2 regions of the Streptomyces sp. RKND-216 genome follow, and region 2 is predicted to be linked to the other one. Evidence: riboswitches for the same ligand, from Rfam matches in the RefSeq annotation. Region 2 holds a riboswitch; the other holds the start of a gene.

Region 1 (3,401 bases), 1.5 Mb from region 2:
GGGCCTGCAGCGCGCGGACAAGGAGAAGGTGCTGCACGGGCGCGAGTCCGGCATCATCAAGCGCCTGCCGCATGGCGAGTTCATCGAGGTCCACGAGCCGCTCAGCCAGGAGCAGCTGCACACCCTCACCGCCCACGACCAGCCCGAGCCGCTCGAGATCGGTCCCGAGACCGACGAGAACGGCGTCAAGCGGAAGGTCGGCGCCGGCACCCGGATGCGCGCCAAGCTCTCCAAGAGCTACTTCGGCCCGGAGAGCGGCCAGATTCCGAAGCCGACGGCCGAGGAGTACCGGGAGATCACCAGCGGCCACGGCCACCACTGATCGTCCCGCCGCCGACCGGACCGCCCCGGCGGCGCGCACCACACCGTGGGCCCCGCCCCTTCCCCCGAGGAAGGGGCGGGGCCCACGGGCGTTGTCCGGGTGTTTCCCCGGCTCACGATGCGGGCGTTGCGCCGGGCCCGCCGCCCGCGCCGATAGGGTGAGCAGCGTGCGACGGTACGCGTGCCGCCGCCCCTTCCCGACGGGCCGCGGCCGTCCGCCGCCGGCCCCCTGCCCACGGTCCGCCGGTGCCCCGGCCGGGCCGACGAACCCAGGAGCGTGCAGCATGAACACCGTTCCCGACGTCGGCTCTCCCACCGGAGGCGACCTCACCTGGCCGGACGTGCTGAGCGCCCTGCTGGCCGGCGAGGACCTCTCCGCGGACGCGTCCGCCTGGGCGATGGACCGCATCATGCGGGGCGAGGCGACGGACGCCCAGATCGCCGGGTTCGCGGTCGCCCTGCGGGCCAAGGGCGAGACGGTGGACGAGGTGTCCGGCCTGGTGCGCACCATGTACGCGCATGCCAACGTCATCGATGTGCCCGGCCCGACCGTGGACATCGTCGGCACCGGCGGCGACCGGGCGAAGACGGTGAACATCTCGACGATGTCGGCGATCGTGGTCGCCGGCACCGGGGCGAAGGTCGTCAAGCACGGCAACCGTGCCGCGTCTTCCGCCAGCGGCGCCTCTGACGTGCTGGAGAAGCTGGGCGTCAACCTGGAGCTGACCCCGCGCCGTGTCGCGGAGGTCGCAGCGGAGGCCGGCATCACCTTCTGCTTCGCGGTGAAGTTCCACCCCGCGCTGCGGCACGTCGCCGCCGCACGACGCGAGCTGGGCATCCCCACCTCGTTCAACTTCCTCGGCCCGCTCACCAACCCGGCACGGGTGCGCGCGCAGGCCACCGGCGTCGCGGATGCCCGGATGGCGCCGATCCTCGCCGGCGTGCTCGCCGAACGCGGCTCCTCCGCGCTGGTGTTCCGCGGCGACGACGGCCTGGACGAACTGACCACCACCAGCACCTCCACCGTGTGGATCGTGCGCGACGGCACTGTCCGGCGGGAGAGCTTCGACCCGCGGACCGTGGACCTCGAGATGGTGCCCGTGGAGGCGTTGCGTGGCGCCGACGCCGCGTACAACGCGGACGTGGCGCGGCGGTTGCTGGAGGGCGAGCAGGGGCCGGTCCGGGACGCCGTGCTGCTCAACTCGGCGGCGGCGCTCACCGCGCTGGAACCGACGGACCAGCCGCTCGCCGACCAGCTCGGGGCGGGCCTCGCGCGCGCGGCGGAGTCCCTGGACTCCGGCGCCGCCAAGTCCGCCCTCGACCGCTGGGTCGCCTCCTCCCACGCGTAGCGCCCGCACGGGCACGCCCCGCCCCTGTGCCGGCCCCCGGCCTCCGGCGCCGCTCGCGGTGACGGGGGCCGGCGGCGCGACCCGCCGCAGGCGCGTGGCATACTGCCGTCCAGGTCACGAGTGACAGCGACGAAGGCCCCGGCCCGCTGTCCGGCAACCCTCCTTCCGTGGCGGGGTGCCCCGGGTGATGACCAGGTCGCGGACACGCAAGGTCCGCGGCAAGCGCGGATCCCTCATCACACAGCCAGGGGTCCTGGTCATGAGGGAGTGCTCTGCACATGTCCGTCTCCGCCCCTGCCCCCGCCGCCCCTCGCACCGCTGCGGCGACCCCGCTTCCCGTCCTCGGTGACGATGTCCTCGTGCCCGTCGCCGACGGCACCGAGATCCCGTACGCGGCGCTCGACCAGGCGGCCAGCGCCCCCGTGCTGCGCCGCGTGTGGGACGACGTCGCCGCTTACCTGCCCTACTACGGCAGCGTCCACCGCGGCTCCGGCCACCTGTCCCAGCTGTCCACCGACCTGTACGAGCGCAGCCGTGCGACCGTCGCCGCGTTCCTCGGCTGCCGTGCTGACGACCAGGTCGTCTTCACCCGCGGCACCACCGACTCGCTGAATCTGCTCGCGGCGGTGGTCCCGGACGGCACGCGGGTTTTCGTCTTCGAGAGCGAGCACCACGCCGCGCTGCTGCCGTGGCGCCGCTGTGAGACGGCCGTGCTGGACACGCCACGCAGTCCGCAGCAGGCGGTGTCCGTGCTCGAAGCGGCGCTGCACGGCGGCCCGGACGGGCCGAAGCTGGTCTGCGTCACCGGGGCGTCCAACGTCACCGGAGAGATCTGGCCGGTCCGCGAGCTGGCCCGCGTCGCGCACCGGCACGGTGCGCGGGTGGTCCTCGACGCGGCGCAGCTCGCCCCGCACCACCCGGTGGACGTGGCGGGGCTCGACGTGGACTGGGTCGCCTTCTCCGGCCACAAGCTGTACGCCCCGTTCGGTGCGGGTGTGCTGGCCGGGCGGTCCGATTGGCTCGATTCGGCCGAGCCCTACCTGGCGGGCGGCGGGGCCAGCCGCCGGGTCGCCCGCGAGCCGGACGGCCGTCTCGACGTCGAGTGGCACACCGGCACCGCCCGCCACGAGGCGGGCTCTCCGAACGTGGTGGGTGCTCACGCGGTGGCGTCCGCGTGCCGCGCGCTGGAGGAAGCCGGGCTGGAGCGGCTGGTGCGGCGTGAACGCGCCTTGCTGGAGGTCTTGCTGGACGGGCTGGCCCAGGTGCCGGACGTCCGGGTGCTGTCGCTCTTCGGTCGCGGCGAAGACGGCGTCCCAGGGGGCGGCGAAGGCGGCCGCGCCGCCGGACGGGTCGGCGTGGTGTCGTTCGTCGTGGACGGCTGGGACGGCACCAGGTTCGCGGACGCGCTGTCGGCGGAGTACGGGATCGGGGTGCGCAGCGGACTGTTCTGCGCGCATCCGTTGCTGCGGAACCTGCTGGGGAGGGGGCACGACGAAGGCGGCGGCTGCGGTGCGCCCTCGCGAGGGGCGCTCAACGCGGTGCGGGTCAGCTTCGGGGCGGGGACGCCGGACGAGCACGTCGAGCGTTTCGTCCGCGCGGTCCGTTCGCTGGCGGCCCGTCGCTGACGTGGTCTTCCGTCCGCCCTCGCCCGACGGGGCGGGAGACCAGCCCGTCCGGCGAGGGGCGTGCCCGCGACGCGGATCGCCCCCGGAGGGGCTACGCGTCGAGGCC
Region 2 (3,401 bases):
CGGAGTCCAGCCGCCGTCCGGCGCGGGAGGCGGCCTCCCGGTCGGAGGAACTCAGCGCGGAACACACCCAGACGGCCCCCGTCTCCGGGCCGATCGCGCTCAACCCCGACACGAGGCCGCCGCCGCCCCGTCGGGCGGTGAGGCGGGCCGGGTCGTCCTCGGCGGGGCGGTAGGCGACAGGGCCTCTGTTCGACGCGACGAGTACCTGGGCGGAGCGCTCAGCGACCATGGCCGGAGCCTAGCCGTCCGCGCTCCCGCGCAAACGTACGCCGCTCCCGCGCCGCCGCACCCTCCCGCCCGGCGGCACCCCCCGTCCGGAAGCCGTCCCTCCGGGGCCGTCGGCCGCCGCCGGGCCGGGAGGAGACGCCGTGGCAGGGGCCGGGCAGCCGGTGCTCAGCCGGGCCGGCGGGCGGCGTACTCGGGGACGCTCAGCATGGGCGGCCGCTCCACCTCGTCCACGGCGAAGGTCCGGGCCGCGAAGCCCCCCGCGTCCGCCCGGGCGAACTGCGTCAGGCGGTGCCGCACCGCGAGCTCGTCGCCCCCGCGGGGCAGCCGCACCTCCGCCGTGCGGAGGATCGCCGCGGCCATCCGTCCCAGCGCCTGACCGTCCTGGTGCCGGTGGCGCCGCGCGCCGACGTCCACCTGGGCCAGCGCGTCCAGGCCGGCCAGGCCGAGCGCGTCCACCAGCAGGCCCAGCTCCACGCCGTAGCCGACGGGGAACGGCAGCCGTTCCAGGAGCGTGCGCCGCGCCGCGTACTCGCCACCGAGCGGCTGGACGAAGCCCGCGAGGCGCGGCCAGTGGAGGTTGAGCAGCGGCCGGGCGACCAGTTCGGTGACCCGGCCGCCGCCCTCCGGGCTGTCGCCGAACGGCCGGTCGTACATCGCCTTGACCAGCTGCAGGCCGGGATCGGTGAGCAGCGGGCCGACGATCCCGGAGACGAAGTCGGCGGAGAAGTCCCGCAGGTCGGCGTCAACGAAGCAGACGATCTCACCGCTGGTCGCGAGCAGCGCGCGCCAGAGCACCTCGCCCTTGCCGAGGACGGCGGGGACCCGAGGCAGCACCTCGTCGCGGTGCACCACCTTCGCGCCGGCCGCGGCGGCGACCTCCGCCGTGCGGTCGGTGGAGCCGGAGTCGAGCACGAGCAACTCGTCGACCAGCGGGTGAGGACCGTCCATCAGATCGCGGCGGATCACGGCGACGATCTCGCCGACGGTGGCCTCCTCGTCGAGGGCGGGCAGCACGACGCTGACGCCGCCGGCCGGCCCGGCGGCGCGTTTCGCCGCGGCGAGCGCCGGGAGCGGGCGGTCTGCCGCCGCCCAGGAGCGGCGGTCCAGCCAGTCGCGGACCTCGTCCAGCACGTCTGCTCTCCTGCTGCTTTCCTGTAGGTGTCGGAATGCGTTCCCGCTCCAGCGTGACGCCGCGCGCGGGCACGGCGCCGCTGCGACCGTACTGCGGGCACCGCGTCTCGCGGTGCGGACGCCTCGCAGCCGGTGCGGGGGCCCTGGGCTACAGTCTTGAACAACGCGACCGGCCCGGACATGCCGGGGTCGGACGCACGGGTCCGAATGACCCGACCACAACTTCACACCGCTCATCCAGAGGGGCAGAGGGAACGGCCCGATGAAGCCCCGGCAACCCTCCAGCCGGTCTCGCGCATCCAGGCGGGCCCCCGGCTAGGGAAGGTGCCAATTCCGGCTCGTGGCGAGATACGTCACGGGGAAGATGAGGAGAAAGGGCCTCGCCTTCATGGCTGTGCAAGCTCCCGAGCAGTCCGCCGACACCTCCGCCGCAACCGCTGCCGCCGGTGCCGCCACCGTTTCGCTCGGCCCCGCCGCCGCTCTGTCCTGTCGCGAGTGCGGTGCCCGGAACCCGCTGGGGCCGCTCTTCGCCTGCGAGGAGTGTTTCGGCCCGCTGGAGGTCGCTTACGACCTGCCGACCGGCGACCCGGAGGGCCTGCGGAAGCGGATCGAGGCCGGTCCGGCGAGCATCTGGCGCTACGCGCCGCTGCTGCCCGTGCCCGCCGACGTCGCGGACCAGCCGAACACCGACCCCGGATTCACCCGGCTGGTGAAGGCCGACAACCTGGCCCGCGAGCTGGGCGTGGCCGCGGCGGGCGGCACGCTCCATGTCAAGGACGACTCCGGCAACCCGACACACTCGTTCAAGGACCGGGTCGTCGCCATCGCCGTCGAGGCGGCCCGCGCCTTCGGCTTCACCACCCTCTCCTGCTCCTCCACGGGCAACCTGGCCGGCGCGGTCGGCGCCGCCGCGGCCCGTGGAGGCTTCCGGTCCTGCGTGTTCATCCCGCACGACCTGGAACAGGGCAAGGTCGTGATGGCCGCCGTCTACGGCGGCGACCTGGTCGGCATCGAGGGCACGTACGACGACGTGAACCGTTTCTGCTCCGAGCTGATCGGCGACCCGCTGGGCGAGGGCTGGGGCTTCGTCAACGTCAACCTGCGCCCCTACTACGGGGAGGGCTCCAAGACCCTGGCGTACGAGATCGCGGAACAGCTCGGCTGGGAGCTGCCGGACCAGATCGTCATCCCGATCGCGTCCGGCTCGCAGCTCACCAAGATCGACAAGGGGTTCAAGGAGCTGATCGCGCTCGGCCTCGTCGCGGACAAGCCGTACCGGATCTTCGGCGCGCAGGCCGAGGGCTGCTCCCCGGTCTCCCGCGCCTTCAAGGACGGCCACGACGTCGTACGGCCGGTGAAGCCGGACACGATCGCGAAGTCCCTGGCCATCGGCAACCCGGCGGACGGCCCGTACGTGCTGGACATCGCGCGGCGCACCGGCGGCGCGGTGGAGGACGTCACCGACGCGCAGATCGTCGACGCCATCACGCTGCTGGCCCGTACCGAGGGCATCTTCGCGGAGACGGCGGGTGGGGTGACCGTCGGCGTCACCCGGAAGCTGATCGAGGACGGCCTGCTGGACCCGTCGCTGAACACGGTGGTGCTGAACACCGGTGACGGGCTGAAGACGCTGGACGCCGTCGCGGACGCCGCCCGGCCCAGCGCGACCATCCGCCCCAGCCTGGACGCGTTCCGCGACGCGGGCCTGGCCTGACGCGGCACGGGCGTCCCGCGGCGCCGTGCCGCCGCGTCCCCCTGCTGCGCACTGCTGCGAACTTCGAACCCACGGAAGGTGAACCCATGAGCGTCAACGTCCGCATCCCGACCATCCTGCGCACCTACACCGGCGGCCGGGCCGAGGTCCCGGCCGAGGGGGTCACGCTGGCCGAGGTGCTGGCCGACCTCGAGAAGAACCACACCGGCATCGGCGCCCGCGTCCTGGACGACTCCGGCAAGCTGCGCCGCTTCGTGAACGTCTACGTGAACGACGACGACGTGCGCTTCGCCGAGGGTCTTCAGACGCCGACGCCGGACGGCGCGGG

Evidence for each region. Region 2 has a riboswitch for S-adenosylmethionine ahead of thrC (threonine synthase). Riboswitches for the same ligand answer to the same signal wherever they lie in the genome.
Region 1: it holds a riboswitch for S-adenosylmethionine, as region 2 does, so the genes downstream of both, E4198_RS21015 (aminotransferase class V-fold PLP-dependent enzyme) here and thrC (threonine synthase) in region 2, are expected to answer to the same signal.

Annotation. Positions count from the first base shown of each region.
Region 1 covers NZ_SSBQ01000002.1:4,802,858-4,806,258, forward strand. The annotation lists gene E4198_RS21005 (cytochrome bc complex cytochrome b subunit) at 1-322, shown strand, start outside; gene trpD (anthranilate phosphoribosyltransferase) at 606-1,670, shown strand; SAM riboswitch class IV at 1,783-1,901, shown strand; gene E4198_RS21015 (aminotransferase class V-fold PLP-dependent enzyme) at 1,949-3,295, shown strand; gene E4198_RS21020 (Lrp/AsnC ligand binding domain-containing protein) at 3,387-3,401, opposite strand, start outside.
Region 2 covers NZ_SSBQ01000002.1:3,312,779-3,316,179, forward strand. The annotation lists gene E4198_RS14880 (trehalose-6-phosphate synthase) at 1-229, opposite strand, end outside; gene E4198_RS14885 (glucosyl-3-phosphoglycerate synthase) at 394-1,359, opposite strand; SAM riboswitch class I at 1,590-1,730, shown strand; gene thrC (threonine synthase) at 1,724-3,073, shown strand; gene E4198_RS14895 (MoaD/ThiS family protein) at 3,160-3,401, shown strand, end outside.